Regions from separate parts of the Halomonas sp. 3F2F genome, predicted to be linked through region 2. Evidence: predicted binding sites of a transcription regulator. Region 2 holds the regulator's gene; the other holds the start of a gene.

Region 1 (16,326 bases), on a different contig from region 2:
TTAACTGGTGCTTGCGCGGCCTGGGAGTGGGCGTTTTGGCGGCGCACACGGCGCTTCACGCTTTTCAGCAGTTGGCTGCGTTCGAGGCGCGCATGCCAAACTATCACCAGCATCAACAACGCAGTAATGCCCCAAGCAGCCCACACATAAAGCCCGTGGCCACCCATGGCAAAAAATTCATTAAGTGAGGAAAAAGCCATTATCTCACCTCCTCTACTAGCTCTTGCACCCAGCGCTTATTGGTTTCACGGCGCAGTATTTCACTGCGCGTACGCATCAGGGTTAACGCTATAAAAAAGCAGTAGAAACCGAGTACCATAATGAGCAGCGGTGCCCACATTTCCATGGGCATTGCCGAACGTCCGGTAATCGTAAACGAGGCAGGCTGGTGCAGGGTGTACCACCAGTCCACCGAATATTTGATGATCGGAATGTTAATCACGCCCACCATCGCCAGCACTGAGGCTGCACGAGATCCGCTATCGCGACTACTGAAAGCACCGCGCAGTGCAATGACACCTAAATACAAAAACAGCAAAATCAGCATGGACGTCAAACGCGCGTCCCACATCCACCAGGTTCCCCAGGTAGGCACTCCCCATACTGCGCCTGAAAAAAGTGCCACAAAGGTCATCGCCGCACCTAATGGCGCCATCACTGTGGCCGCCATATCGGCTACTTTGATTTTCCAGACCATAAATACCAAGCCTGAAATTGCCATTGAGACAAAAATGGATTGAGCTAGGAAAGCGGCAGGAACGTGGACATAGATAATCCGAAAGCTATTGCCCTGCTGATAATCCGCGGGAGCAAATACCAGCCCCCAAACGCTTCCCAGCAGCAACAGGAGCACCGCCGCTGCCCAGAACCAGGGCTGAAGCTTGGCGCTAATCGCGTAGAACCACTTGGGTGATCTCAGTTTATTTATAAAGGCCCACATGGTGTTTTCGTCCTTTAACCGTTGATGCTGATGCGTAGCGAGGCGGCAATAGCCCAAGGTGCTAGCATTAACGAAATCGCTAAAAGTGCGCCCAAAATAGCCAGATGCGCCGCGATACCATCGCCTAAAATAGCGGCCTGCACGGCGCCAGCGCCAAAAATAAGCACTGGAATATAGAGCGGCAGCACCAGCAGTGACAGCAATACACCGCCGCGAGCTAATCCGACGGTCAGCGCGGCGCCAATGGCACCAATCAAGCTGAGGCTTGCGGTTCCCAATGCCAGCGATAGCGCTAAAACCATGTAACTACCGGCAGGAAGTGCCAACATGATACCTAAAATCGGCGCCATAAGTGCCAAAGGCAGTCCTGTCAGCAGCCAGTGAACAGCAACTTTGGCAAGGCTAAGCGCCGCCAGCGGCTGAGGGGCTAACAGTAGCTGCTCCAAACTGCCGTCGTCGTAGTCGCTCCGGAACAGACTATCCAGAGAAAGCAATGCCGCCAGCAATGCCGCCACCCACAGCAACCCAGGCGCTATTTCTGCCAGTAACTGGGGATCAGGTGAAATGCCGATCGGAAAGAGCGTAATCACCAAGGCAAAGAACACCAATGGGTTAAGCACTTCACCACGACGACGTAGCAACAGCGTTAGATCTCGCTTAAAGGTGGCACTAATGGCAACCATGAGCCCACCGGAAGGCGCATGCATCGACATTTCTGGGATGCCTGTCGTGGCGTGTGAGCTTGGCAACGCTGTCTCCTTCTACCCCAGTTGAACGCGCCTAAGCACGGATGATGCGGTTAACTCATGATGTGTCGTCACTAAGACACAGCCTCCCGCGTTGGCATGCGCAACAAGCTGCGCTTCTAGTGCTGCCACTCCATGGCGATCAATGGCTGTAAAAGGTTCATCCAGGACCCACAAAGCCCGCTTAGTAAGCGTCAGTCTCGCAAGGGCAATTCGCCGCTGCTGCCCAGCGGAAAGCTGTCCTGCGGGTACATCTTCAAAGCCACTAAGCCCAACCTGTGCCAGCGCTTCTTCACGCTGGTAATCGTCGCCTTTTTCGCCGCTAAGCGCTTGGTACCACGCTAAGTTTTCCAGCGGAGAAAGCCCCGCTTTTATGCCAGGGGCATGCCCTAAATAGAGTAGATTGGCGAGAAAATGTTCACGCACCTCGCGCATTGAGTCGCCATTCCAATAAATGTCGCCATGGTAGTCGCTCAACTGGCCTGAGAGAATTTTCAACAGTGTCGTTTTTCCGCTCCCGTTAGGGCCTTCAATGCGCACTATTTCACCACGTTGAATATCAAGATCTAGCCCCTCAAACAGCCAACGATCATCGCGTTCACAGGCTAGCTGTCGGGCTTGTAGGCAGAGGCTCAAGGATATCTCCAGGCACGTAGATTTTGCGTCGAACTCTACACGGAAAGCCCCTTTCTCGCCAGTCGCTCTCTGCGGTCAGGGGTCGCATCACACTTCAACCAATCTTCGCTTAAGAACAATAGACAATGCAGAGCACTAGCACTGTATGCAAAAACAGGTCTATACTACAAATACTGTATGAAAAAACACTACCGATTATAAACACAGCAATCTGCTCAATTACACGCCTAGGGAGCGGGCGCTGCATTGGAGAAAACTGCATGACGATGACAATGCCAACACCCTTGAACATAACTCAACATGCGCTATCTCAAACGACGTCGAATACAGGACGCCCTGCTTATTCGGCGCCTCGTGTAACACGGCGCAACACGTATGCGCTTCGCGTGCGCGGCAACAGAATGCGTGAATGCAATCTATTCGATGGCGATGTCATCATTATTCGCCGCTATCAACAAGGTAGCCATCAAGAAACCGCTATCGCGACGATAAACCAGCGAGAAGTTGCCCTAAAGCAACTTTCCATTAGTCGGCTTGGCGTTCACTTATGGCCCGAAGATGCAGCCATGCCTGCCGTCTTCCTGCATAATTGTGATATTCAAGTGCTGGGAATGGTGATGGGCGTCGAGCATGGCGCTAACAACACTCGGCACCACTAATTCGCCACCCGCTTTAGGGAGCATCGATTGCGTTACCGAGTTCCAGACCTAGCATCCGCCACATGGCATACCGCTGAAATTGAGGTTGAAAAAAGTCGCTTCCTCACGTGGATATGCCATGCACCCAACACAGCTGACTATCATGCAATGCTACAGGCAGCAAAAACCGCTCACCCCAACGCAAGTCATCACTGCACGGCCTTTATTGCTGGCCCTCCTGGTGAACAAACGCACATAGGGTTCTCTGATGACGGCGAACCCGGCGGCACAGCCGGCAGGCCCATGTATCAAGCTTTGCTCGGCAGCCAGATGGGTGAAATAGGCTGTGTGGTGATTCGTTACTTTGGCGGCACCAAGTTGGGCACGGGTGGACTCGCCCGAGCTTACGCACAGTCGGTTAACGCCGGGATTGAAACATTACCTACCCGCGAAGTCGTCGAACGGGATAACTACCAGCTGCGTGTCAACTTTGCCCATGAAGCCGTCGCGCGCGCTTGGTGTGACGAGCAGAAAATTCCCGTCCAACAGGCAGAGTACGATGGCAACGGCGTATGCCTCACGATTGGCTGGCCAAGAGATGAGGCCTTAAATTTCACTACGCTTGAAAATCGTCTAAAGACAGCCCTCGATATTCAAAAAGTGCCGCCACAATAAGATTATTATATCGCTGACAAAAAAACGCGACTTACGCGAGCAATTGCTCGGTAAGTCGCGTTTTAGTCGCTAACCATTACGTAACGATAACTGCGCAATGGCACTGCTAGCGGGTTTTAACCTAAGTATTTAATCATCACACCCGCCGCAACAGCAGAACCGATAACACCTGCCACATTAGGACCCATGGCATGCATTAGCAGGAAGTTATGCGGGTTCGACTCCAAGCCAACCTTATTAGCCACTCGCGCGGCCATCGGCACTGCCGAAACACCTGCGGCACCAATCAGCGGATTAATCGGCATTTTGCTGACCAGGTTCATCAGCTTCGCCATCAACACGCCTGCGGCCGTGCCAATACCAAACGCCACAATACCCAGGCCCAAGATACCCAGCGTTTCGAATGCCAGAAAGCTATCTGCCATCAGCTTGGAACCAACCGATAGCCCTAAGATAATCGTCACGATATTGATCAGAGCGTTTTGCGCTGTATCCGATAAGCGCTCAACCACACCGCACTCACGCATCAAGTTACCAAAGCAGAACATCCCTAACAGCGGCGCTGCATCAGGTAGGAAAAGCGCGACGGCAATCAATAGCATCAGCGGGAAAACGATCTTTTCCAGCTTGGATACCGGACGCAGCTGCGTCATCTTAATTTGACGCTCTTTCTGCGTGGTCAGCAGGCGCATAATCGGCGGTTGAATCAGCGGCACCAGCGCCATGTAGGCGTACGCCGCTACTGCGATAGCACCCAGCAACTCAGGAGCCAATACGCTTGATACATAAATAGACGTTGGACCATCAGCACCGCCGATAATACCAATGGCGGCCGCTTGATTAAGGGAAAAGTCCATCACCCCCAGCGAGGTCAGCATCACAGCACCAAACAGTGTGGCAAAAATGCCAAACTGAGCAGCCGCGCCTAAAAAGAGCGTCCGCGGGTTAGCCAGTAACGGGCCGAAGTCGGTCATGGCCCCCACGCCCATAAAGATAATCAGTGGCGCAATACCAGAGGCAATCGCTACTTTATAGAAGTTATAGAGCATCCCATCGCTATAACCTACGCCAACCGCAATATCCTTTGCCGCACGTAATTGATCGGGAGCCGCTGCGTCGTGGGCAATCGCTTTAAGCGACTCTCGCCAAGCTTCTACACCACTTAATGGATCAAGGGTAGCCCCCAGTACGGAAGCTATCTGCTGCAGCACAGCAGGTTTTGCCACCTCAATCGCTTGATCGAGCGCTGAGATTGCCAAGCCCGCCTCAGGGATATTGGCAAGAATGCCGCCAAACCCAATTGGCACCAGCAGCAACGGCTCAAACTTCTTGTGAATGGCAAGATAGAGCAGCCCAAGCCCTACCAAAATCATGGCCGCCTGACCAAGCTCAAGGTTATAAAGCCCCGAGCCCTCCCATAAGGTAATTAGTTTTTCCATTGCCAAATGCCCTTAAAGCTCGATCAGCGAATCGCCGACGGTGACGCTGTCACCCTCGCTGACGTTAACTTTCGATACGGTACCGGCACTACTGGCGCGCACTTCGGTTTCCATTTTCATGGCTTCCAAAATAATCACCACATCGCCATCCGCTACTTGGTCACCCGGGCGTACATTGACCTTGAAGATATTGCCAGCAAGCGGTGCATCAATGCTTTCTCCACTAGATGCAAGCGTTTCCTCTTGGGGTGCGTTAGTACTCACTGCCGCCTGTTCCTGCACCGCGCCTATCTCGCCACCTTCAGACACTTCCACTACAAACGCTTTGCCATTGAGCTTAACGGTGTACGTTTCCGGGCCACTCGAAACCGCTGGCGCTTTGTTTGCGGCTTTTGCCGGTACGTTAGCGCTTTTCGCCTCAGCCACTTGAGGGGCAGGTTCGAAGGCATCCGGGTTGTCACGATTTTTAAGGAATTTCAGACCAATTTGCGGGAACAGCGCGTAGGTCAGCACGTCATCTATTCCCTGCTCGCCGCCGGCAATACGAATGCTGTCTGCGCTCGCTTTTTCTTTAAGCTCGGCAGCTAGTCGATCCATTTCTGGCGACAAGTTATCTGCCGGGCGGCAGGTGATCGGCTCGCCGCCTTCAAGCACGCGTTTTTGCAGCTCAGCATTAAACGGCGCGGGCGCGGAGCCGTACTCACCTTTTAACAGTGCCTGAACTTCTTTGGAGATGGACTTGTAACGTTCGCCCATCATGACGTTCATCACAGCTTGAGTACCCACAATCTGGGAGGTCGGCGTCACCAGAGGAATAAAGCCAAGGTCTTCGCGTACGCGGGGGATTTCACTCAACACGTCGTCTAGCTTATCGCCAGCGCCCTGCTCTTTAAGCTGGCCTTCCATGTTGGTGAGCATGCCGCCAGGCACTTGGGCAATCAAAATGCGTGAGTCAATACCGCGCAACGAGCCTTCGAACACCGCGTACTTTTTGCGCACTTCACGGAAATAGCTGGCGATATCTTCCAACAATTCCAGGTCAAGGCCGGTATCACGATCGGTATCTTTGAGCATGGCCACGACAGACTCAGTCGGACTATGACCATACGTCATGGACATGGAAGAGATCGCAGTATCGACATTATCGACGCCTGCCTCGACGGCTTTCAAAATTGTCGAGGTCGACAACCCGGTAGTCGCATGACAATGCAAGTGAACGGGAATAGACAGCTCTTTTTTCAACCGCGTGACAAGATCATAGGCAATATAAGGCGTCAGAAGCCCCGCCATATCCTTGATAGCCAGTGAGTCAGCGCCCATTGCGGCAATGGTTTTAGCGAGCTCTACCCAGCTATCCAGGGTATGTACCGGGCTAACCGTATAAGAGATGGTGCCTTGCGCATGTCCACCTACTTGGCGAACCGCCTTGATAGCACGCTCAAGATTACGCGGGTCATTCATCGCGTCAAACACGCGGAACACATCAACCCCGTTAGTCTTGGCGCGCTCGACAAATTTATCAACCACGTCATCGGCGTAGTGGCGATAGCCTAATAAGTTTTGGCCACGCAACAACATCGCTTGAGGTGTATTCGGCATCGCCTCTTTCAGTGCCCGAATACGCTCCCAAGGGTCTTCACCCAAATAGCGAATGCATGAATCAAACGTTGCTCCACCCCAAGTCTCTAATGACCAATAGCCAACATTGTCGAGTTTTTCGGCAATCGGTAGCATGTCATCAAGACGCAAACGGGTGGCAAACAGCGATTGATGGGCATCGCGAAGAACAACATCAGTGATCCCCAGAGGACGTTTTGTTTCATTCATGGTCGTGGCTCACAATTTTCACGTTATGGATTTGTAGTAAATTTAACAAAATAAATAGTAATTGAGCGGTAGGATAGCTACAAAACTAGGGCCTTACTTACGGCGCGAAGAACGATAACGGTGCACTGCAGCACTAATCACTGCCCTGACTTCATCATCCTGGCCTTTCGGTGCAGATGGTTTTGCATTATTTCGACCGCTTGGCGCTGCTATAGGAGCAGGCTGAAAACGGCTAATCAACTTCGACATTAGCGTAACGCTAATTACCAAAACCGTAAGAAAAACAAATACAAAACCCATACCCAACCCCATAAGGGCAAGCCCTTCCTGGAGCAACTCTGACTCTTGCATACCGCATTCCCCCTCTTTCAAATGCTTTTCGGCACACCAATAGCCTCTAAAGGCGCTTGGCGCAGTGAGGCTAATACACTAACCTGCCACATCCAGGATAGATTGCAATCGCGCCATAGTGGAAGTCATGGTTGTTAATTTACTACATAAAGGCAGGATAGGCCTAGCGCCTATGGAAGGTGTCATCGACGCCTTAACGCGTGATTTACTGACTCAGCAGGCAGGTTTTGACTGGGCAGTGACTGAGTTTGTCAGGGTGGTCGACACACGACTCCCCCCTCGCGTGTTCTATAAACATTGCCCCGAACTGTCAGCAGGCAGCGTCGCCACCCCTAGCGGCGTTCCCGTGCATTTGCAGCTTTTGGGATCAGACCCCGTGGCGCTAGCCAGCAATGCGCAACAGGCGCTCTCGCTGGGCGCTATCAGCGTTGACCTTAACTTTGGCTGTCCCGCCAAACTGGTTAATCGTCATGATGGTGGCGCATCGCTACTTCGCCAGCCAGATCGCGTCTATCGCGCCGTAAAAGCGGTCGCCGAAGCATTAGACGGCGAAATTCCAGTGACGGCTAAAATCCGCCTTGGCTTTTCTGATCGTCGCTTAGCAGTCGCTTGCGCCCAGGCCACAGAAGCTGGCGGCGCTGCACAGCTTGTTGTCCATGGCCGCACACGAGATGAAGGCTATCGCCCACCTGCACATTGGGAGTGGATTGGCAAAGTTCGCCACCAGGTATCAATCCCTGTCGTTGCAAACGGCGATATTTGGACACTAGAGGACTACTGGAAGGCTCGCACGCTATCAGGTTGCGAGGATGTCATGCTTGGCCGTAGCGCTCTCTCAGACCCATGGCTTGCAGCTCGCATACGCCATTGGCAGCGCACAGGAGAGCGCCTCCCTGACACCACCTGGACAATGCGTGCCAACGTGCTAAAGCGATACGCCGACTTACAGCGGCGACAACTACCAGATCGAGTAGTAGTGTCACTCGTCAAGCAGTGGCTAGCACAAATGCGCCAAGGCAATAGCGAAGCGAATCATCACTTTCAGCGCCTGAAACGCCTTACGGATCTCGATACACTGCTTAACAACCTGATTCCCAGCACATCACTTTGCTGCGAGCCCGCATAAGTCGCTTCGGCATTAAATTAGAATAAAAAAAGCGCCCTTCTGCTGTGCACAGAAGGGCGCTTTAAACGATCGCAAGACCAAAGTACGAGCCACCATGGCCAGGCTAGAAAAGAAAAAACCCGCTTTCAATAGAAAGCGGGTTTTTCGAATTTGGCGCGCCCGGGAGGATTCGAACCTCCGACCCCCTGATTCGTAGTCAGGTACTCTATCCAGCTGAGCTACGGGCGCTTATCCAAATTGATGTTGCTTTATGCAGTTGGCGGAGAGAGAGGGATTCGAACCCTCGATAGGGCTATAAACCCTATACTCCCTTAGCAGGGGAGCGCCTTCAGCCACTCGGCCACCTCTCCTCAACGGCACGGCGCGAATATTACCGATTTTGACGACTGCTGTCCAGCCCTACGCCAATTTTTTTCGCACCGCTCCGTAGTTACCGCTTAAACGCCTTGTAGTAGACGCAACACAGACAACCATTTACTCAGATTCGCTTTCGCTGTTGCGTTCACGCTGAATGCGTTGGTAAATCTCTTCACGGTGAACCGCAACGTCTTTTGGTGCGTTAACACCAATACGTACTTGATTACCTTTCACACCTAACACTGTAACGGTGATCTCATCACCTATCATCAGTGTTTCGCCGACACGGCGGGTTAGGATGAGCATGGCTGATCTCCTTCTCAGACGTTTTTATACAACGGGATGTGTCCGCTCAAAGCGGCACCACACTATTATGCGGTATGGGTGCCGCCACCACCAATGGCTCAAGCTCCTATGACACCCTAACCTCCCGTTGAAAGAAAGCTCACCACCACACGGCAGCAAGTATCCTTCAGCGTAGAAGGTTTAGTGCGCAATTGTTATTCAGATTCGATATCAGACCTATCTAAACCGAATGCTTTGTGCAAGGCATTAACCGCAAGCTCCATATGCTTTTCATCAATAACGACGGAAATTTTAATTTCAGACGTGGAAACCATACGGATATTGACGTTCTCGTCGGCCAAAACACGGAACATTTTAGAAGCAACACCGGCATGAGAGCGCATACCAACACCCACAAGCGATACTTTGGCAATGTTGTCATCGCCACGTAGCTCGCCGCCACCCAAGTCAGGAATTACTGTCTCTTCAAGTAACTTCTTGGTCGCTTTGTAATCGCCTTTAGCAACGGTAAAGGTGAAGTCGGTGTAATCACCAGCAGGCGCCACGTTTTGCACAATCATATCGACTTCGATATTGGCATCGGCGATAGGACCAAGAATACGCGACGCGACACCTGGCACATCAGGCGTATTCAACAGGGTTAATTTAGCTTCGTTTTTAGTAAAAGCGATACCGGAGATTAGCGGTTCTTCCATAGCGTCCTCGTCTTGGTCTGCGTCTGCAACAATTAGGGTGCCGGGGCCATCTTCAAAGCTCGACAGCACGCGAAGTGGTACGTTGTACTTGCCCGCAAATTCGACGGCGCGAATCTGTAGAACTTTGGAGCCCAGGCTTGCGAGTTCAAGCATCTCTTCCACGGTAATGCTCTCAAGGCGCTGAGCCTTGGAACACACGCGAGGGTCTGTGGTGTAAACACCATCAACATCGGTGTATATCTGACACTCATCAGCACCAAGCGCCGCAGCAAGCGCAACACCTGTGGTATCAGAACCACCACGCCCAAGCGTCGTAATATTGCCGTCTTCATCGACACCCTGGAAGCCAGCCACCACAACCACTTTGCCTTTATCAAGGTCAGCTTTCAGGTCATCGGTTTCAATGCGCCGAATACGTGCTTTGGTGTGGGCGCTATCGGTGTGAATGCCGACTTGAGCCCCCGTATGAGAAGTAGCAGAAACACCTATCTGCTGAAGCGCCATTGCCATCAGCGAAATGGTCACCTGCTCGCCCGTTGAGAGCAGCATGTCCATTTCACGCGGCGCTGGGTCATCATTGATTGCGTTTGCCATATCCGTCAGGCGGTTGGTCTCTCCGCTCATCGCGGACACCACCACTACAACTTGGTGGCCTTGATCGCGAAAGCCTTTAACCTTTTCCGCCACGGCCTTGATACGGTCGACAGAGCCCACAGAGGTGCCGCCGAACTTCTGTACGTATAATGCCATATGCCGTTTTTTCCTATAGGTTCGGGAATGGAGAGTGAGTATTGTTATTGCTATTTAACAAAAAGCCGGTAGCAAATAGTGCCACCGGCCTTTGTAATTAGCTAAGCGTATTTTCCAGCCAAGCCGGCACGCTGCTTAATGCTGCTGGCAAGGCATCGGGTAAACTTCCACCCGCTTGAGCCATATCCGGGCGACCACCACCCTTTCCACCTACCTGCGAAGCCACATGATTGACTAATTCACCCGCTTTTACGCGGCCGATTAAGTCCTGGGTAACCCCAGCAATCAAGCTCACCTTACCTGCCGCGGTATCCGCAACCCCAAGCAGGATAACGCCTGAGCCAAGCTTGTTTTTCAACTGATCAAGTACGCCACGTAAATCTTTACCCGAAACACCCTCAAGCTGGGTGACCAGTAACTTAACACCGTTGATCTCTTGCACCTGGCTAAGCATGTCACTGCCCGCAGCGCTTGCCAGCTTCGCTTTAAGTTGCTCAAGCTCTTTTTCCAGCGCGCGGTTACGCTCAACCAGCGATTCAACCCGAGCTTCCACTTGCTCGGGCTTGGTTTTCAGTCGTTCGCCAAGCCGCTGAACACGAGCTTCCTGCTCACGGAAGTAAGCCAGCGCATTTTCACCGGTAATCGCTTCAATACGACGCACGCCAGAAGCGATACCTACTTCGCTCACCACATGGCAACAACCAATATCACCACTACGGTTCACGTGAGTACCACCACACAGCTCGATAGAGAAGTCATCAGCGCCAATGGTCAGCACCCGCACGTTATCGGCATACTTAGCTTCAAATAGCGCGGCCGCCCCTTTTGCCTTCGCCTCTGCAAGGCTCATCTGCTCCGTTTTGGTCGGCGCATTCGCTAAGATCTGCTCATTTACCAGCCGCTCTACTTCCGCTATTTGCTCTGCGGTCATCGGCTCGAAGTGGCTAAAGTCAAAGCGCAGGCGCTCTGCGTTTACCAGTGAGCCTTTTTGCTGAACATGATCACCCAGCACCATACGCAGTGCTTTATGCAGCAAGTGAGTCGCCGAGTGATTACGGATGGTCGCGCTACGCAAGCTGGCATCCACCTCGCCTCGCACGTTAGCGCCGACGCTCAACGCGCCATCGACCATAATGCCTTGGTGAAGGTGGTGGCCACTCTGTTTCTGCGTGTCGGTTACCTGGAAGCGACCGCCATCAACATATAAGTAACCGGTGTCGCCCACCTGGCCGCCCGATTCACCATAGAATGGCGTACGGTCCAGTACAACAGTGCCTTTCTGGCCAGCTTCCAGAGCCGCTAACGCATTACCTTCGCTATCCACGATGGCAGTAACTGTCGCTTGGTCGGCCAGATGTTCGTAACCTGTAAACTGGGTTTCACCCTCCAGGTCAATAGCAGCGCTGTAGTCAGCGCCAAACTGGCTGGCCGCCCGCGCACGTTCACGTTGCGCTTCTAGCTCGCGCTGAAAACCGGCTTCATCCAGTGTGACTTCACGCTCACGGCATACATCCGCCGTCAGGTCGAAGGGGAAACCGTAGGTATCGTAAAGCTTAAAGACGGTTTCGCCAGGTAGCATGTCACCCTGCAGCTCTTCAAGCGCCGCATTCAACAGCCCCATGCCATGGTCCAACGTGCGAGCAAACTGCTCCTCTTCTTTAAGCAGCACGCGGGTAATTTGTTCGCTCGCTTCACGCAATTCAGGATAGGCGTCGCCCATCTCAGCATCTAGTGCGGTTACCAGCTTGTGGAAAAACGGCTCGGAAGCACCCAGTTTATGCCCATGGCGAATCGCCCGGCGAATAATCCGACGTAGCACATAGCCGCGCCCTTCGTTGGAAGGCAGAACGCCGTCTGTAATCAAGAAGGCACAAGAGCGAATATGGTCGGCAATCACGCGTAACGAAGGCGTCGTGGTGTCACCATGGCCTGTCGATTCAGCAGCAGCTTTCAGCAGGTTTTGGAACAGATCGATCTCGTAGTTGGAGTGAACGCCCTGCATTACAGCAGCCACCCGCTCCAAGCCCATTCCCGTATCGATAGAAGGCTTAGGCAGCGGATTCAATGTTCCAGCGGCATCACGATCGAACTGCATGAACACCAGGTTCCAGATTTCGATGTAGCGATCGCCATCTTCTTCAGGGCTGCCAGGCGGGCCACCCCATACTTCTGGACCATGATCAAAAAAGATTTCAGAGCTGGGGCCACAAGGACCGGTGTCGCCCATTTGCCAGAAATTATCTTCATCAAGCTTTGAGAAACGCTCAGGGTCAATGCCAATCTCATCTTTCCAGATACGCTCGGCTTCATCGTCACTGATATGCACCGTGACCCAGAGCTTCTCTTTGGGCAGGCCCAACGTTTCCGTCAGAAATGTCCAGGCAAAGCGAATGGCATCACGCTTAAAGTAGTCACCAAAGCTGAAGTTACCCAGCATTTCAAAAAACGTGTGGTGACGCGCCGTGTAGCCAACGTTATCTAGATCGTTGTGCTTACCGCCAGCACGCACGCAGCGCTGGGCTGACGTGGCGCGTACATAGGGTCGCGGGTCACGGCCAAGAAAAACGTCTTTGAAGGGCACCATGCCTGCATTGGTGAAGAGCAGCGTCGGGTCATTGCCCGGCACTAGAGAGCTGGTGGGCACAATAGTATGCCCCTGCTTTTCAAAAAAAGATAAAAAGGCCTGTCTGATCTCTGCGCTTTTCATAGGGTATCCGTGACAAGAAAGCATGATGCCCCAGGGCGCTATCGCCGCCACCCGCTGGGGTCGCAAAAGGTGCATTATAACGCAGTTGTCAAACGACTAAAGCCGCAGTTAGTGGCAGAACTAAAACAGAGGGTGAAAAAACACCCGGAGAAGGCTTATATAAGGGAAGTTACAAGCAAGACAACGCGTAGCGGATTTGTTCAAAATTAAAGCCGCGTGTGGCGAGAAAACGCTCGCGTTTAGCACGCTCTTTGGGAGTATCACCTGGCGAGGAAAAGCGCCGAGCCAAGGTATCGCGAGCTAGCTCAAACCAATCTACGGCCTCGCGCTCTTCTACTGTGGCAAAAGCCGTCGTTGACGTTTCTTGATCTACGCCCCGCAGGCGCAGTTCGCCCTTAATGCGAATAACCCCTTGCCCACGAAGAATCCGTGAACGTATAAAGCTTTCAGCAAAACGTTCATCGGACTGTAAGTTCTGCTCTTCTAAGCTATTCAGACAGACATCAATCTCATCAGGCTGAAATGATTTTTGCTGCAACTTGCGCGCTAGCTCAGCACGAGAGTACTCGCGCCGAGACAGCATTTGAATCGCTACTTCACGCGGCGTTAACTCACCGCTGGAAGAAAACATAGCGTTTACTCAACGGTTTAGAGAACAGCATCATAAAGAGGCTTACAGCAAATCATCATCGCTCTCAGCGGCAACATCTGCCTCAGGAGCTTCTTCTTTTTTTACATCCGGGGGAGCAAGCAGTTGCGCTCGGATTTGCGCTTCAATCTCTTCCATGGTTTCAGGGTGCTCTTCTAAATACTGAGCTGCATTGGCTTTGCCCTGACCAATCTTTTTGCCTTTATAGCTGTACCACGCGCCCGCCTTGTCTACCAAGCTGCACTGGACGCCCAGATCAATCACCTCGCCCGCATGGTAGATACCCTTACCGTAGAGAATTTGGAACTCAGCCTGGCGGAATGGCGGCGCCACTTTGTTTTTAACTACCTTCACACGGGTTTCGTTACCAGTAACTTCATCACCCGATTTTACGGAGCCTGTACGCCGAATATCCAGGCGTACGCTGGCGTAGAATTTAAGCGCATTACCGCCGGTCGTGGTTTCGGGCGAACCGAACATTACGCCGATCTTCATGCGGATCTGGTTGATAAACACCACTAAACAATTGGCGTTTTTGATATTACCGGTAATTTTACGCAATGCCTGAGACATTAAGCGTGCTTGAAGACCAACGTGGGAGTCGCCCATTTCGCCTTCGATTTCAGCACGCGGCGTTAATGCAGCCACGGAGTCGATCACGATCACATCTACCCCGCCGGACCGTACCAACATGTCGGTAATTTCCAGCGCTTGCTCACCGGTATCAGGCTGGGAAACCAGCAAGTCGTCTAGATTAACCCCGAGCTTTTCTGCATAGCTTGGGTCCAGAGCGTGCTCTGCATCGACGAACGCACATACTTTGCCCTGTTTTTGCGCCTGCGCAATGACTGACAGGGTCAGAGTCGTTTTACCTGATGACTCTGGGCCATAAATTTCACATACGCGCCCAAACGGCAACCCGCCGATACCAAGCGCAATATCAAGCCCCAATGAACCGGTGGAGACAGACGGCATTATTACGCGCGGTGCATCGCCAAGGCGCATAACGGTCCCCTTACCAAACTGGCGATCAATCTGGCTAAGTGCAGCATTTAGCGCTTTGGTGCGGTTGTCATCCTGAGCCATGCAGAAATTCCTCATTACAAACTGTATAATTAGCCAGTAGTATGCCAAAGATTAGCGGCTAAACAAATCCTCAGCACCATATTTAATGTTTATTTCTTTTCACTGCCGTTGGCCTGGGCCGTCAAGCGCGCAACTAGGCCTGCCAATGCTTCACGTACGGCTTGTTCGCGTACCGCCTGTCGGTCGCCGTGAAAGTGGAAACACGCTGCCTGTTGGCTTTCTGCACTGCCCCAGGAAAGCCATACGGTACCAACAGGCTTCTCTTGACTGCCACCATCAGGGCCCGCCACCCCACTGACGGCAACCGCTAAATCAGCCCCACTTGCTAAGCAAGCCCCCTTAACCATTGCATTAACTACTTGCTCGCTGACCGCGCCATGGGCTTCGATAAGCGTCTCGGGCACATCCAACATACGCGTTTTAGCAGCATTGGAGTAGGTTACGTAGCCTGCTGTAAAATACGCAGAGCTACCTGCCACAGAGGTAATTGCGCTGGCGATACCGCCGCCTGTACAGGACTCTGCTGTGGAAACTTCAACCCCAAGCTGCTGACACAGCCTTCCCAACCGCTGAGCGAGCAGTGATAGGTCAAGATTCTTCAGGCTTGAAACGCTAGGTGCCATGGTGACTCCTTCATGTGAGACCTCAGTTCAGCGTAGAATACCGTGTTTAACTTTCTCAAAGAAATTGCTCAAAGAAATTGCCCAAAGAAGTCGTTTAAAGTAACTGCCAAAGAACATGCCGCAAGCTGAGACTGCTTGCGCAACGCTCAACCAGGACGCCCATGTCACAGGCCAGCCCCGCTCATACGCCAATGATGGCGCAATATCTTAAGATCAAACGCGATCACCCAGAGGTACTTCTGTTTTACCGGATGGGGGATTTTTACGAGCTATTTTTCGATGATGCCAAGCGCGCCGCAATGCTGCTGGATATCACCCTTACCCAGCGCGGCCAATCAGGCGGTAAACCTATTCCTATGGCAGGCGTGCCCTACCATAGCGCTGAAGGCTATTTAGCCCGTTTGGTGTCAGCTGGTGAATCCGTCGCTATCTGCGAGCAAATCGGCGACCCTGCCACAAGCAAAGGCCCCGTTGATCGACAAGTAGTGCGCATTGTCACCCCTGGCACGCTTCACGATGAAGCCTTACTGGATGCTCGCCGAGATAACGTGCTGGTCGCTGTTGCGCCCGGCAAAGATGGCTGGGGCCTTGCATGGCTGGAGCTTTCTAGTGGGCGCTTCAATGTCTTGGAAGTAGAAAGTGAAGCCGAGATGCAGGCAGAGCTAACCCGCCTGTCGCCTGCCGAACTGTTAGTGCCCGAAAGCTTGACCTTGCCCGACGCATGGTCACAAAAGCGCAGCCTAAGACGCCAAGGGGAGTGGCTGTTTGACTTAGA
Region 2 (16,326 bases):
ATCCATGCCGTCAAACTTCTCGGCACCATGCAAGGCGGTTATAACATCGTCTCCATGGTCGAACTATTAGACAATGAAGAACTTGCTCGTGAAGCTGGCGAACAGCTCAAGCATACCCTTCTCATGTTTGATGCGTTCCATGACGTTGAAGAGCGCGCCAAAAATGGCAATTCAGTTGCTAAAGACGTTATTCAGTCTTGGGCTGCTGCAGAGTGGTTCCTCTCCAAGCCTGCACTGGAAGAGAAAATCACCTTAACCGTCTTTAAGGTTCCTGGCGAAACCAATACTGACGACCTCTCTCCTGCGCCTGACGCATGGTCGCGCCCAGACATCCCGCTGCATGCCAATGCCATGCTCAAAAACGAGCGCGAAGGTATTGAACCCGAAGTGCAAGGCACGACTGGCCCGCTGAAACAAATTGAAGAAGTTAAAGCGAAAGGCTTCCCCGTTGCCTATGTGGGCGACGTCGTTGGTACTGGCTCTTCACGCAAGTCCGCCACTAACTCTGTACTCTGGTTCTTCGGCGACGACATTCCTTACGTGCCCAACAAGCGCGCTGGCGGCTTCTGTTTTGGTGCCAAGATCGCCCCGATCTTCTTCAATACTATGGAAGATTCTGGTGCACTGCCGGTTGAAATGGATGTTGCCAAACTGGAAATGGGCGACATCATTGATGTCTATCCATACGAAGGTAAAGTGTGCAAGCACGGTACCGACGAAGTACTGACAACCTTCGAACTTAAAACCCAACTGATTCTTGACGAAGTGCGCGCAGGTGGACGCATTCCGCTGATTATCGGTCGCGGTTTAACCGGTAAAGCGCGTGAATCGCTAGGCCTTGAGCCTTCTGATGTTTTCCGCCTGCCAGACCAGCCGGTTGATACTGGCAAGGGCTTTACCCTTGCTCAAAAAATGGTCGGTAAAGCGTGTGGCCTGGACGGCGTACGCCCCGGCATGTACTGCGAGCCGAAGATGACCACCGTTGGCTCTCAGGACACAACCGGGCCGATGACCCGTGACGAGCTGAAAGACTTAGCGTGCCTTGGTTTCCAGGCCGACTTGGTCATGCAGTCATTCTGTCACACTGCGGCCTATCCAAAGCCTGTCGATGTGGATACTCACCACACACTGCCTGACTTCATCATGAACCGTGGCGGCGTCTCTCTTCGCCCCGGCGACGGCATCATCCACAGCTGGCTGAACCGTATGCTGCTGCCCGACACAGTGGGTACCGGCGGTGACTCTCACACCCGTTTCCCGCTGGGCATTTCGTTCCCAGCAGGTTCTGGTCTGGTAGCGTTTGCTGCTGCGACTGGCGTTATGCCGCTGGACATGCCGGAATCCGTACTGGTGCGCTTTAAAGGTGAGCGCCAGCCGGGCGTGACACTGCGCGACCTGGTTCACGCTATTCCCCTCTACGCCATCAAGCAGGGACTGCTAACCGTTGAGAAATCCGGTAAGAAGAACGCTTTCTCTGGCCGTGTATTGGAAATTGAAGGTCTTGAAGACCTGACCGTCGAGCAAGCTTTCGAGCTTTCCGACGCTTCAGCAGAGCGCAGTGCAGCAGGTTGTACAATCACCCTGTCTGAAGAAAGCGTCACCGAGTACCTTAAATCCAACATCACACTGCTGAAGTGGATGATTGCGAATGGCTACGGTGACGAACGCACTATCAGCCGTCGTATCGAAGGTATGGAAGCATGGCTTGATAACCCAAGCTTGATGCGTGCTGACAAAGATGCTGACTACGCCGAAGTCATCGAAATTGATTTGAGCGAAATTAAAGAACCCGTTCTTTGTGCGCCTAATGATCCAGATGATGCACGTCTGCTATCAGACGTGGCCGGCGAAAAAATTGATGAAGTATTTATCGGTTCGTGCATGACCAACATTGGTCACTTCCGTGCAGCCGGTAAACTACTTGAAAAACAGCCTGCGGGCAGCCTGAAAACGCGCCTTTGGCTGGCGCCGCCGACCAAAATGGATCAGCACCAGCTTACCGAAGAAGGCTATTACGGCATTTATGGCCGTGCTGGCGCCCGTATGGAAATGCCGGGATGTTCACTGTGTATGGGTAACCAGGCACGCGTTGCAGCGAAAAGCACTGTTGTGTCTACGTCTACACGTAACTTCCCGAACCGCTTAGGTGATGGTGCCAATGTATACCTCGCCTCAGCGGAACTCGCAGCCGTCGCTGCCGTGGAAGGCCGCCTTCCAACCGTAGAAGAGTACCAGCGCTACATGAGTGAATTTGACGCACTCGCTGGAGAAATATATCGTTACATGAACTTCCACGAAATCGAGGAGTATCAAAAAATCGCCTCGAACGTGATTCCGGTTGCCCAAGAAGCTTAATGCTCTTAGCAGTACCGAGAACTTATCGCCGATGCTCGCAACATCGCAAGAAGGATGACAATGTCTCCTTTTTGAGCCGATGACCGAACGCCCCAACCTGCTTGCAGGCTGGGGCGTTTTTTTATGGCCGCCTGACTTTCAACAATGGATCTTCATGGGCTAATTTTGAAGATAATGCTTCATAGGAGCGTGTAATGACATATGCAACCCCTGTTGTCACACCAGATTTATGTGATGCGAATCCTGACGTAATAGTACTTGAACCGATGTTTGCTAATTATGGTGGCGTCGACAGTTTTTACGGCCCTATTCGTACCGTTAAGTGTTTTGAAGACAACTCAATGGTTAAGCAAGCTGTTGCCGAACCAGGTGATGGTGCAGTGCTAGTTGTGGATGCTGGCGGGTCACACCGCTGTGCCATGCTTGGTGATATGCTCGCCGAGCAAGCCGCTAAAAATGGCTGGGCTGGTGTGGTGATGTATGGCTGTGTACGAGACGTCGATATTCTTGTCACACTGCCACTTGGCGTTCAAGCGTTAGGCAACCATCCGCGCAAGAGCGAAAAGCGCGGCGAAGGACAACGCGATATAGCCATTACCTTTGCAGGCGCCACGTTACACACTGGACAATGGCTTTACGCAGATAACAACGGCATTATTATCGCCGAAAAACCGCTTGAGCTTTCCTAAGGCAAGGGCTTGCCAGGTGTGGTACTTAGTGCCACCCTGGTAATTCAACCCTGACAAAATTGTAACCATGCAGCCGCTTAACCAATTGGGCTACACCCTACTCCACACTCTGCGCGACCATCTTCGTCCCCTCATTGCCTATCACCTGCTCTTCACCCTGTTAGCCTCTGCTCTTGTAGTGCCATTGATTGCGTGGATCTCTCGGGCCTTACTAGCGCAACTCAACCGAACAGTCGTCACCAATGATGCGCTGATTACACTGCTATTTAGTCCACTGGGCTTAGTTGCGTTGCTCGTGGGTCTTGGCTTTGCATTCTTACTGATTTATTGGCAACAAGCAGGCATGCTGCTGGTGGCCGTCAGACCTAAAGACAACCACTACCGGCTCGCTTTTGAAGCACTGTGGTTAAGCACACGCCGCTTACCAGCACTCGCGGGTCTGGTCATTCTTCAGGTAGGAGCCCACTTGTTGCTTCTAGCCCCTTTTATGATGGGCTTAGCGTGGCTTTATGATGTGTGGTTAAGCGGTATAGATCCCTACTATTTACAACAAACCCGCCCAGCCTCGCTGTGGTATTTTATTGCTTGCGCACTGCCGTTACTGATTATCTGGCTTGGGCTTGCTGCGTGGCTCTACCTGCGTTGGTTACTAGCGCTACCGTTAGTAGTGTTGGACAACTGCTCCCCTTTCCAAGCACTTAAGCGTAGCGTGCGCTTAACTCGCGGCTGGCATCGTTCGATTGGTGTGGCGGTCTTGACACTGCTGATCGTCATTATCAGTCTGCCGATTATCTCTACATGGCTATTTGATAGTGTCGTGACGCCTCTGTTATGGGGGCTACCCGAACATAATGCCGTGCTGATTCCAGCGATGTTGGCTTATTTAACCAGCTACGTACTGGTTACGTTAACCATTACATTTTTAGGTATTGCCACCAATGCCCTCCTATCAGCGTGCTTATACTTGCAACTGGCTTTTCGAGAGACACGCCCTTCGCCTCGGTCGGAACACGCCCATCCTGGTCGCCTTGCGTGGGCGATTGAACTAAGCGTACTGCTACTGGCGGGGCTACAAGCATGGTGGATACTCAACAGCTTTGAAATACGCGATAACGTAGCGGTCATCGCCCACCGAGGAAGCTCGATGGTAGCGCCGGAGAATACCTTATCCGCGATAAGACAAGCGCTTGAAGACGGTGCCAATGCTGTAGAACTGGATGTTCGCCTGAGTGCTGACAACCAGGTGCTTCTTTACCATGATCGCAGCTTGGCCCGGCTAACAGGCGATCGGCGAGAATTTGATTCACTCACTAGAGCAGAGTTGAGCAAAGTTGATGTCGGCAGCTGGTTTGGCGATGCCTTTCAAGACGAAAGGATTGCTGGTTTGGATGATGCTTTGGCGCTAGTGCGAGGACGCGCAGGCTTAATGATTGACATGAAGCCCTCGCCTGGCGACGAAGAGAGACTCGCTCGCGCCGTATTAGCAACCCTTGAGGCAGAAAGTGACATTCGCTATCGCTGCTGGGCAACCCAGGATAACGCGCTCAATGCGAACGCGAACTGCGGGTTTCCAAATGTATTCCTGGAAATGCGCATGGCGACCATGTCACCCAGTATGGTGACTTATTTAAAACAGCAAGCCCCCGAATTACGCATTACCTTACTCGCCCAACTGATCTTGGCTGGCACACTGGATCGACGCCAATTCGATGCTTTAGGCCTGCGTCATAACCGTATCACACAACAAGAAATTCGATTGGCGGCGCTTTATAACTACGAAATACATGCCTGGACAGTGAATGACCGAACGCGCATGTCGGCACTGATTGATCTTGGGGTTGATGCGATAATCACTGACTATCCAGACCGTTTGAGCGAGCTAATAGAAGACCGCCGTGCGCTGAGCGACGGCGGCCTAATGCTGGTAAAACTGCGCAACTGGCTACGCCAATAGCAAAAATCTCTTTATGATTCCAAGTCGCCCGGCCAATGGCCGGGCGAAGATGAGCAACTCAACCCACTATGCCACTCACTGGTGTTGCGAGCCAGTCCTGCGAGCTGACAGTATTATTCGATGGTTTCACCCGCCAGCATAAACCAGGTTTCAAGCACCGCATCTGGGTTTAAGGAGACAGAATCAATTCCCTGTTCCATTAACCACTTGGCCAAATCCGGATGATCAGAAGGGCCTTGACCACAAATGCCAACATATTTGCCTTGTGCTTTACATGCCTTGATAGCCATTGCTAGCAGCTTTTTCACCGCTGGATTTCGCTCATCAAACAGATGCGCAACGATACCCGAGTCCCGATCAAGGCCAAGCGTCAGCTGGGTCAAATCGTTAGAACCAATCGAGAACCCATCAAAGTACTCGAGGAACTCATCAGCCAGTAGTGCGTTAGCCGGTAACTCACACATCATGATAACTTTTAAGCCATCAGGATTAGACTCACCGCCCCGCGGCAAGCCATTAGCCGCTAACAACTCTACGACCTCGCGCGCTTCATCGGTTGTGCGAACAAAGGGCACCATGATTTCAACGTTATCAAAGCCCATTTCTTCACGAACCCGCTTCAGCGCTCGGCACTCAAGCTCAAAACAGGGCCTAAAGGCATCCGAGATATAACGCGAGGCCCCTCTGAAGCCAAGCATTGGATTCTCTTCACCGGGCTCATAAAGCTTGCCACCAATGAGGTTTTCGTACTCATTTGATTTAAAATCAGAGAGCCTTACGATCACTCGCTGAGGATGGAAAGCAGCGGCCAGGGTTGAGATGCCTTCGACCAGCTTATCAACATAGAAACTAACAGGATCATCGTAACCGGCAGTACGCAAATCGATGACCTGCTGAAGATCAGCAGGCAGCGTGTCGTAATCCAACAGCGCTTTGGGGTGAACACCGATCATACGGTTAATGATGAACTCCAGCCTAGCAAGACCAACCCCAGCGTGGGGTAAGCCAGCAAAGCCAAATGCACGGTCCGGGTTACCCACATTCATCATAATCTTGAAGGGAATCTCAGGCATCGCATCGACACTTGAGACCTTGCAGTCAAATGCCAGAAGCCCTTCATATACGTGGCCAGTGTCACCTTCGGCACAGGACACCGTGACATCAATACCCTCTTTAAGCTGAGTGGTTGCATCTCCGCAACCGACCACCGCTGGTATACCCAGTTCCCGGGCAATGATGGCCGCGTGACAGGTTCGTCCACCGCGATTAGTAACAATCGCTGATGCACGCTTCATGATCGGCTCCCAATCCGGGTCGGTCATGTCTGTCACCAGGATGTCACCCTCTTGGACCTTGTCCATTTCTTCTGGGCTAAGCACTGTTTTTACCGTGCCACGCCCAATCCGCTGACCAATCGCCCGGCCTGTAATCAGCGTGCGTCCTTTTTCACGCAGGTGGAAGCGTTCTAACTTTCCTCCTTCCTGTTGTGAAACAACGGTTTCAGGACGCGCTTGAACGATGTAAAGCTGACCATCATCACCATCCAGTGCCCACTCGATATCCATCGGACGCTGGTAATGTTTTTCAATGGTCATGGCTTGCCGTGCAAGATCCATGATCTGCTCATCGTTAATACAGAACCGACCACGATCGTTCAGAGGCACATCAACAGTTTCAACCGATTTACCAGCGCTGGCATCTTGCCCATAGATCATTTTGATCAGTTTAGAGCCTAGCGTCCGGCGTAGCACTGCGGGACGGCCAGCCTCAAGCGTGGGCTTGTGCACATAAAATTCATCAGGATTGACAGCCCCCTGGACGACGGTTTCGCCAAGCCCCCAGGAAGCAGTAACAAACACTGCGTCGCGGTAACCAGACTCGGTATCCAGCGTAAACATAACCCCGGAAGCACCTGTCTCAGAACGCACCATCTTCTGCACACCCGCAGACAGCGCCACATTCTCATGGGCGTAGCCGCGGTGTACGCGGTAAGAGATCGCGCGGTCATTAAATAGCGATGCAAACACTTCGTGCACCGCCTGTTTAATATTGTCAAAACCTTCAATATTAAGGAACGTTTCCTGCTGACCAGCAAAAGACGCATCAGGCAGATCTTCTGCCGTGGCGGAGCTGCGTACGGCAACTTTCAAACTGGGATGCTTAGCCTGAAGCTGCTCATAGGCACCGCGTAAAGCATGTTCAAATGCAGGGGGAAGTGGCGTATCAATAATCCACTGGCGGATAGTCTTACCAGCCTCTGCCAACGCCTTAACGTCATCGACATCCAGGCGAGCAAGGGTGGCGTTGATGCGGTCATTTAACCCTTCGTGAGAGAGAAACTCACGATAGGCATGGGCCGTCGTGGCAAATCCACCCGGCACTGTCACGCCCACACCTGATAAGTTCGAGATCATTTCGCCAAGCGAAGCGTTTTTACCACCCACACGTTCGACGTCTGCCATACCTAACTGATCAAACCATAGAATGTACTCTTCCACGCAACCCCCTCGCTTTTAGACTGCTTTGCGACCTGACAGGCCGACTCTAATTGACCATGTCACACTAGCATCGCCCCGCCGCATTCGCCATTGGTCTAATAGCGAACGGAGTGGAGGATTTTTACAACAAAGTGCAATAAAGGGCTTTTTATGTAGTCTTAATGAGGTAATTTTTATTAAATAAGCGTTAAAACGAACTGCAAAAAGTGAATGGCTTGGCAACGATTGTGCTAACCCACGCCCCACCCCACAATAGCAATTTTATTTATTGACGGATTTAGTGATGAAGCGAACAGCCTTTTTTATTTCTGATGGTACTGGCATTACGGCAGAAAGCCTTGGGCGTAGCCTGTTAGCTCAATTTAGTGATGTTGAAATTAACATGCTGACAAAGCCCTACATTGATACGCTGGAAAAGGCTCGAGCTTTAGCGGAGATAATCGACTCTACCGCCGTCCGTGACGGCCATCGGCCGATTATCATTGATACCATTGTGGATCAGGATATCCGTAACGTCATTCGACAGGCCTCAGGCTTCAAGGTGGATATCTTCTCTACCTTTTTAGAACCCCTAGAGCAAGAGTTAGAAACGCACTCCTCTTACAGCGTCGGCAGAACGCACTCGATTGGTAGCGATGATGTCTACATGGATCGCATCCATTCCGTCCATTTTGCGCTAGATAATGATGATGGCGCACGAACGCACCAATACGATAAAGCCGACATTATTCTGGTTGGCGTTTCACGTTGCGGCAAAACACCCACCTCACTTTATCTAGCGCTTCAATTTGGTATTCGAGCAGCTAACTACCCATTAACCGAAGATGACTTGGATGAAGATGGCAGTTTAAAACTACCCAAGGCACTCGCCCCCCATAGACACAAGCTGTTTGGTCTGACAATTGATGCTCGCAGGCTAGCAGCAATACGCAACGAGCGCCGTCCCAACAGTCGCTACAGTTCAATGGATCAGTGCTTGCAAGAAGTTGAACAGGCTGAGTCGTTATATCGCTCGATGCACATCCCGTTTATCGATACGACACGCTTTTCAGTAGAAGAGATATCAACCCGAATGATTGCAGAGACAGGCCTAGCTAGGCGCTTCTCGCCCCGCTAGGCCAGAGCATTACATGCCCTTGGGAGCAAATATTCCAGGGGCATTACGCCAGTAGCCTTTGTAATCCATGCCAAAGCCGAACACGTAACGATCTGCAACCTCTAGGCTACAGTAATCGGCTTTTAAGCCAGGTACCGCTTTACGATCATGCTGCTTATCCACCAGTACGGCCGTTGTAACGCTCGCCGCTTGGGCTTCCTCGCAGTAGGCAAGAATAGCGGCTAACGTAGAGCCCTCATCAAGAATGTCATCGACGATGACGACGTGGCGCCCTGCCATGGGAATTTCTGGAGAAACACGCCAAAAAAGTTCGCCACCACGCAACTCATTGCGATAGCGGGTGGCATGCAGATAATCGACTTCTAGAGGGAAACCTAATCGGGTTAGCAGGTGCCCTGTTGTGATCAAGCCGCCATTCATAACGCAGTAAAAAACCGGTAACTTATCCCCTAGATCTTTACTAATTTCCTCAGCCATTCGATCCAGTGCACGCTCAACTTGTTGTTGAGAAATCAAGCAGTCAGCGTTATCCATCAACTCACGCATTGAGTCAAGCGACTCAAGCGCCTCTTTATCCAGTTTGGACATCGGGTTACTCCAAGAAGGGGTTAACTAGTCAGTGACTTAAAAACGAAAATAACTTAAGAAAAGATGGGGTTAATTCGCCAACGCTTCTAATTTGGCATGGGTACGACGCCAGCGGCCAAGTGCCGTTAGCGCATCCACGTCTGGACGGGCTCGTCCATAGCGTAGCTTGATTGGTCGTTTACTGTGTAATCCTTGGCATGCTTCAACAACGTCTAACGCTGCAGAGCGGTCATTACAGACCAATAGCATATCGCATCCTGCGGCAAGGGCAGCCCTGGCGCGCTCCTTCGGGTCACCCGCTTCATGAGCACCCGCCATGCTTAAATCATCTGAAAAGATACAACCTTTAAACCCCAGGGACTCTCTTAACATTCCCAACCAACTAGGTGAGAAGCCAGCAGGACGTGAGTCAAACGCACTATAAATAACATGGGCAGGCATAACACCATCAAGCTGAGTAGCAAGCTGGCTAAACGGAACAAGATCGCGCTGTTTAATAAGCGCCAGCGGACGGTCATCCACAGGTAACGCCACATGGGAGTCAGCGGCAACGCCACCATGGCCAGGAAAATGCTTACCTACCGCCGCCATACCCGCTTCATGCAAACCGTTGATAAAACACTGACCCAGCGCAGCGACGTGTGCAGGGTCGGTGCTGAAGCTGCGATCACCGATAACACTAGAGATGCCACTTTCGACATCTAAAACAGGCGCAAAGCTGATATCCAGACCGCAAGCAGCCATTTCCATGCCCAGCAACCAACCCGCGTCTTTTGCTAGTGCAAGACCGGATGCCGAATCCTCAGCGAATTGATCACCAATGCGTGCCATGGCTGGCATGCGAGTAACGCCTTCTTTAATTCGCTGAACGCGACCGCCTTCTTGATCAATACCAAGTAACAGCTCGCCGCGAACACGACGAATATCACTGCAAAGCTTTCTAACCTGGTAAGCATTCTCGACATTTCTAGCGAATAAAATGACACCGCCCACAGCAGGGTCCATCAAAAGATGTTTTTCAGCTTTGGTTAATCGCGGCCCTTCGAGGTCAAGCATGACCGGGCCTAAAGATTGAGTCATTGTGATGGATCCAACAAAAGGGCCGTCAATTTTAGTTGATCAATCTCTCGTGTCAAAAAATCAATAATAAGTTGCCTACGCTTAGCCATTATGAAGCCAAACAGGTGTGCCCGGCGGCACATGCTCAAAAAGATACACCAGATCATCATTGCGCAGCCGAATACACCCATGTGAAGCGGCCACGCCCATCGGTTGATCAGGTGGCGTGCCATGAAGATAGATAAAACGACGCTGAGTGTCGACATCCCCGCCTCGGTTCACTCCTCTCTCTAAACCACAGAGCCACATAATGCGCGTTAAGATCCAATCACGATGAGGGAATTCCGCCGCAAGCGCCGACGTAAACACCTCCCCAGTCCACCGCCGCCCCCGAAAAACAGCATTATCAGCTAAACCGCCACCTATCGATGCGCGGATATAATGCCATCCCAGGGGGGTTTGACCACTGCCTTCCTGCTGCCCTACGCCTTTCTCACCGGTGGACACAGCGCACGTGTACTGCAGCGTGCGCCCTTGCCACCAGCATAGCTGCTGGTGTTTGATATTGATTTCTATCCAACCACCATTCTGCGGGGGTAGTTCAGCTAGCGTGGGCGTTCGCATAATGTCCTTCATCAGCAGCAGGCGGTAGCGGAGCATTCATGGCAGCAACCACGACAGGGCGTAAACGTCTTACCAAATCCCTGACGGTCACTTGCTCATTATAGTCTTTCGCGGCAATGTCTCGCAGCGCATCTAAACCCGACAGCGTAAAAATCACGGTACCCAGCATGAAATGCAGTCGCCAAAAACGCTCAGCATCAGGTAAATCTGGCGTTGCCTGGCGCACCAGCTCAGTAAAGCGGGTAAACACGTCTCCGTACTGCTGTTGGATATAACGGCGTAAATGCCCTTGTGCCTGACTATACGCCAACCCTAGCAGACGCATAAACACCTTCAGGCTATTGCGCTCAGCTGGCACTGCCAACACCGTGCTTGCCATTGTTTCCAACAGCACTTCAAGCGGAATCACATCACCGTTGTACTGCGCTTCCAGCTCATCAAGCGCCGTGTGAAAACGTTGCGAGAAGGGGTCTAAATAGCGCGCAAACACCGCTTGGATAAGCGCCTTTTTGGAACCAAAGTGGTAATTGACAGCCGCCAAATTAACCCGCGCTTTACTGGTGATATTGCGTAGCGATGTTTCGGCAAAACCACGCTCGGCAAACAGCACCTCAGCGGTATCGAGGATACGTGTTACCGTATCAGATTGCGCCATAGCGCCCTCCAGAAAACGAGTGTTTAAAACATCGTTAAATACTATGCCATAACGCTATTTGGCTCAATCACTTATCTTTAGCTTTTTCCCCGATGCTAAAATGCAGCCTAGGCAGCCATTCAAACACCAGCTATCAGACGCTATCGGGTTTGCCACTGCCATAGCCTCTCAGACTCGTCGCTCCTATCTCCATTCCTGGCACCATTCGCATAATGACTGCCATGCCATAGCGAAACGCTCTAGCATGTACTGGACAGAGCAACATACTGTATACTTAACCACATACTGTTTAAGCCGACATGTAGCCACTGTCTTGTTCAATTTTTTGGAGTTTGTTATGTCGCGTCCTCTTACTGCTCGTCAACAGCATGTTTTTGATTTTATTGTTAAAACGATGTCTGAATTCGGCTATCCGCCGACCCGCGCAGAAATTGCCAAAGCGCTAGGCTTTCGTTCTCCTAACGCTGCTGAAGAGCATTTACGAGCGCTTGAGCGCAAAGGTGCCATCCGCATTATCCGTAACACCTCGCGGGGGATTCGACTGCCTAATCAGGAACCACAGGATATCGGTGATGTCTCGGCAACAGCGCCTGCCGCCAACGTAGAACCACTACCGAATGGCTTACCAGTCATTGGCGAAGTGGCCGCAGGAAGCCCGATTCTAGCAGCGGAACACATTGATCGTTATTGCCCACTCCCCGCTGAATACTTTACCCCCAAAGCGGATTACCTTCTTCGGGTGCGAGGCTTGTCAATGAAGGATGTTGGCATACTGGAAGGCGACCTTCTTGCCGTGCATCGCACCGACCGGGTTCGTGATGGCCAGATTGTGGTGGCAAGGCTAGAAGATGAAGTCACTGTAAAACGCTTTAAACGACAGGGCCATACGGTGACACTGATTGCTGAAAACAGCGACTTTGCGCCCATAGAAATTGACCTACGTACGCAGCAGTTGGATATTGAAGGGGTGGGAGTTGGTGTCATACGTGGCGGTAACGGCCAAGCACTGGGATAAGCGAGTAAGTGTAAATGCCGGTGAGGCACTCGATAGAGATACTCACCGGCTATCGCAATGTTACTGAGAGTCTATATAGCGACGATCATTAAACGTAGCTACCCAACTCGGGTGATACACCAATAAAATACTGAGTAACATCCCTGTGATAAAAGCCTCGGAGGGCATTAACAGGGGTAAGAAGCGCGCATACTCTTGGGCTAAGTACACAGCTTCAGAGTCAGTACCCGCCACCATGATTAGCAAGACCGCCGACAACCCTCCTGCCAGTGTTGCCAGCGCTGCGCCAAAAAAGCCGCATACGAATAAAAAGATCATCAAGTTATCCGGCAGGCGCCGGTCTACCCATCGCCATACCAGACCAGTAATGACCGCAGGTACAATGCCGGTTACCAATACATTAGCGCCTAGTAACACCCATTCGTTGCGACCTATAGCTGACATTGCAACATTAATCAGCACATTGCTGATTAATGCGAGAGGCATTTTGAATAGCAACGTCATTAAGACAGTGAAGACTAAGTGCAGGGTTAACCAATCGACTGCCTGAGCACGCAGTTGCCACATCAACACCACAGCGAGCGTCGCGGCTAACCACCGATGCTGAAGAGCCACATCGCCTATCAGCACTCGCCAAGGGCGCAGCCATATCATCCACGCAAGCACGCTCAACGATACCAACCACGTCAGCAACAATGCCCAGGGAGCTAAAACACTTTGCGCGAAAGACATGGATGCCCCTATCTACCCGTTCAGTTAACGACAAGCCAGCTGTAAACTTGAATTGACTAAAAACACTGCGTATCTAAACAGCATGCTTAGCTGAACACCACGGTCTTATTGCCATGGATTAATACTCGGTCTTCTAAATGCCATCGTAAACCACGCGCCAATACCGCTTTTTCGACATCGCGCCCAAAGCGCACGAGATCCGTTGGCGTGTGGCAATGACTTACCCGATGAATATCTTGTTCAATAATCGGCCCAGCATCCAGCTCTTCGGTGACATAGTGACAGGTAGCACCGATTAGCTTAACGCCACGCTGGTAAGCTTGATGGTAGGGCTTAGCACCGGCAAAAGAGGGTAAGAAACTGTGGTGGATGTTAATCACCCGTCCCGCGTAACGCGAGCAGAGCGAAGGTGGCAAAATCTGCATGTAACGTGCCAGCACAATGCAGTCAGCCCTTGCGCTATCAATCTGAGCTTGCACCTGCTCGAAAGCAACCTGCTTGTTATCAGGATCTACGGGCACATGATGGTAAGGAATGCCATACCACTCAGTGAGTGATCGCATATCCTCATGGTTTGAAATAACCCCGACAATATCGCAATCAAGCTCCCCAGCCTGCCAACGATAAAGCAGATCAACCAGGCAGTGAGACTCCCGCGACACCATCAACACCACACGCCTACGCTTTTGAGTATCGACGAGCGACCACTGCATATTGAAGGCTTTAGCCACCGGCTCAAACGCACTACGTAACGCCTCCGCCGACATACCCAACGAATCTGCCAAAATTTCGTATCGCATGAAGAATCGGCCGGTCTCAAGATCAGAGTGCTGACTTGCTTCAGTGATAGAACCACCTTGTTGAGCAATAAAGCTTGAGACACGCGCCACAATGCCCACTTGATCAGGGCAAGAAACCACCAAACGGTAATAATGAGACATAAATAAACACTCTTGACATATTTTAACGGCACGTTCGACAAGCACCTACCAGCGGTAGGGAAGCGGTATATAGGCGAAATAGTGTACCTTATGCTTATCAAGGAAGCACCGCAGCCAAATGCCACGATGATTGTTACCCGCCCCTGCCTTCCCGTATAGTTAAGGTCTTACTTTTTAGGCTTTTCATTACTGATGCACCCACCACGCGTTCAACTTCGTCCCCGCCGTCGCCCTCCCCTGCGCCTACTGCCGCTAGGTGGGTGTGGTGAAATTGGAATGAACCTTACGCTGTATGGATACGATGATGAGTGGATCGCCGTCGACTGCGGCATGATGATTCGCCAAGATCTACCCAATTCCCCGCTGCAGGTGCCCAATACAGATACATTAGCAGCACTCAATATTACCCCAAAGGCACTCTACATTACCCATGGCCATGAAGATCATATTGGTGCCGTGGCGTGGCTCTGGCCTAAGTGGAATTGCCCTATTTTTGCAACGCCGTTAGCGGCGGGATTGCTGCGCCATAAGTTTGCAGAACATCAGCTTAGTAGCGCCGCTATAAACGTTGTGGAACCGGGTGATGCAATGGAGCTCGGCCCCTTCACGCTGCGTTACCTTCACGTTACCCATTCGATTCCAGAAAGTTGCTCAATCCTAATGCAGGCAGGCGACTATCGCGTGCTACACACCGGGGACTGGAAACTAGACCCTACCCCATTAATTGGCTCGCCCATTAACGCTGCTCAATTTCGTGCGCTCGCGCCTATCGATCTCGTCGTAGGCGACTCCACTAACGCCCCGATGCCCGGCCATTCCGGCAGTGAAGGCGATGTTGCTAAAGCACTCGCTCACACCTTAAAACAGTGCAAAGGACGCGTGGTGGTATCTTGCTTTGCCAGCAACCTCGCCCGCGTATTAGCGATTGGAATTGCTGCCCAACAGTGCGGCCGACGCGTCAGCTTGATGGGCCGTTCAATGGAACGCATGGTGAGTGTCGCGAAGGGCCTAGGGTATCTAGACGACTTTCCGCCGCTAGTACCGCCCCATGACTTAGGCTACCTGCCGCCAGAAGAGGTGGTGATTATTGCGACGGGCAGCCAGGGCGAACCACGTGCAGCACTGCAACGCTTAGCACAGCGGAGGCACCCGTTTGTGGATCTTGAGCCAGGCGATAGCATCATTTTTTCTGCCAAAGCCATACCAGGCAACGAGCGCCCTATTGAACAACTGAAAAAACGCCTAGCGCAGCTTGGGGTGTCAATTTTCGATGAGATGAACCACCCAGAATTACACGCGACTGGGCATCCTGCCGAAGATGAGCTGAGAAAACTGTATCAATGGGTTCGGCCAAAAACATTGCTGCCGGTGCATGGGGAGGCGCGCCATCAGGCTGCCCATCAAGAAATTGCCACCAGCCTCGGCATTAACGCCCCGCTCGCACCGGTAAATGGCGACATGTTGATGTTCGACAATCTAGGCTTACGCTGCGAAGCACGCTATCCCCAGCCGCCCTGCATCGTTAATCAGAATAGCGTCGTGCCTCATCCAGGGCTCGATACCGGCTCTCACTCATCGCGGCGCGGCAGTTTGTTCTTAGCGCTTCCCGTTACGGCTACCGACACTGGCTGGTGCCGCATTGGCCGTTTGATGCTGGATGCCAGCGGTACCAGCCCACTCGATGAAGATAGTTTCAGCGAATGGCTAGATGATCAGTTATTAGAAATAGCAGCAGAGACATTGGCCGATTTGCGTCAAGCACTGCAACCGAGGCTAATTCATTGGCTCGCTAATCACCTTCAGCATATGCCAGACGTACATTTACAAATAATGGCAACCGAAATGCCCTCTTCAGAAGCCATTAGCGATAGTTAAAGCCATTGGCGATATTGATGCTGCTGGCAATATCGTCTACCAGCGTTCTGCAGCTTGCTGATCAGTATGCCGCTCTTTTACCCAGTAAGCCCCCTGGCGGGAGTGCTCTTTCTTCCAAAACGGCGCCTGGGTTTTTAAAAAGTCCATAATAAAGTCGCAGGCTTGGAAAGCATCGCGGCGATGAGCACTGGCCACCAGCACCCGCACAATAGGGTCTCCCGGCG

Evidence for each region. Region 2 encodes LexA, which represses DNA repair genes until DNA is damaged. Its sites were predicted from a motif close to TACTGTNTANNTANACAGTA; they were not measured.
Region 1: a site for LexA is predicted at 2,494-2,513, ahead of INT21_RS01055 (LexA family protein). Genes of this name have one in related genera too.

Annotation. Positions count from the first base shown of each region.
Region 1 covers NZ_JABUZE010000011.1:45,655-61,980, reverse strand. Annotated here, with positions in the region: gene ccmD (heme exporter protein CcmD) at 1-200, opposite strand, end outside; gene INT21_RS01070 (heme ABC transporter permease) at 200-940, opposite strand; gene ccmB (heme exporter protein CcmB) at 955-1,653, opposite strand; gene ccmA (cytochrome c biogenesis heme-transporting ATPase CcmA) at 1,702-2,322, opposite strand; gene INT21_RS01055 (LexA family protein) at 2,583-2,981, shown strand; gene INT21_RS01050 (IMPACT family protein) at 3,009-3,635, shown strand; gene INT21_RS01045 (sodium ion-translocating decarboxylase subunit beta) at 3,752-5,074, opposite strand; gene oadA (sodium-extruding oxaloacetate decarboxylase subunit alpha) at 5,087-6,901, opposite strand; gene INT21_RS01035 (OadG family protein) at 6,995-7,252, opposite strand; gene INT21_RS01030 (tRNA dihydrouridine synthase) at 7,380-8,378, shown strand; tRNA gene INT21_RS01025 (tRNA-Arg) at 8,530-8,606, opposite strand; tRNA gene INT21_RS01020 (tRNA-Ser) at 8,636-8,728, opposite strand; gene csrA (carbon storage regulator CsrA) at 8,853-9,041, opposite strand; gene INT21_RS01010 (aspartate kinase) at 9,236-10,486, opposite strand; gene alaS (alanine--tRNA ligase) at 10,584-13,193, opposite strand; gene INT21_RS01000 (regulatory protein RecX) at 13,363-13,824, opposite strand; gene recA (recombinase RecA) at 13,867-14,928, opposite strand; gene INT21_RS00990 (CinA family protein) at 15,018-15,551, opposite strand; gene mutS (DNA mismatch repair protein MutS) at 15,713-16,326, shown strand, end outside.
Region 2 covers NZ_JABUZE010000029.1:23,385-39,710, forward strand. Annotated here, with positions in the region: gene acnB (bifunctional aconitate hydratase 2/2-methylisocitrate dehydratase) at 1-2,355, shown strand, start outside; gene rraA (ribonuclease E activity regulator RraA) at 2,550-3,044, shown strand; gene INT21_RS02795 (glycerophosphodiester phosphodiesterase family protein) at 3,112-4,998, shown strand; gene ppsA (phosphoenolpyruvate synthase) at 5,112-7,496, opposite strand; gene ppsR (posphoenolpyruvate synthetase regulatory kinase/phosphorylase PpsR) at 7,780-8,613, shown strand; gene INT21_RS02810 (hypoxanthine-guanine phosphoribosyltransferase) at 8,623-9,201, opposite strand; gene nagZ (beta-N-acetylhexosaminidase) at 9,271-10,281, opposite strand; gene INT21_RS02820 (L,D-transpeptidase) at 10,363-10,884, opposite strand; gene INT21_RS02825 (TetR/AcrR family transcriptional regulator) at 10,862-11,539, opposite strand; gene lexA (transcriptional repressor LexA) at 11,877-12,554, shown strand; gene INT21_RS02835 (energy-coupling factor ABC transporter permease) at 12,615-13,286, opposite strand; gene purU (formyltetrahydrofolate deformylase) at 13,373-14,227, opposite strand; gene INT21_RS02845 (ribonuclease J) at 14,504-16,102, shown strand; gene moaE (molybdopterin synthase catalytic subunit MoaE) at 16,139-16,326, opposite strand, start outside.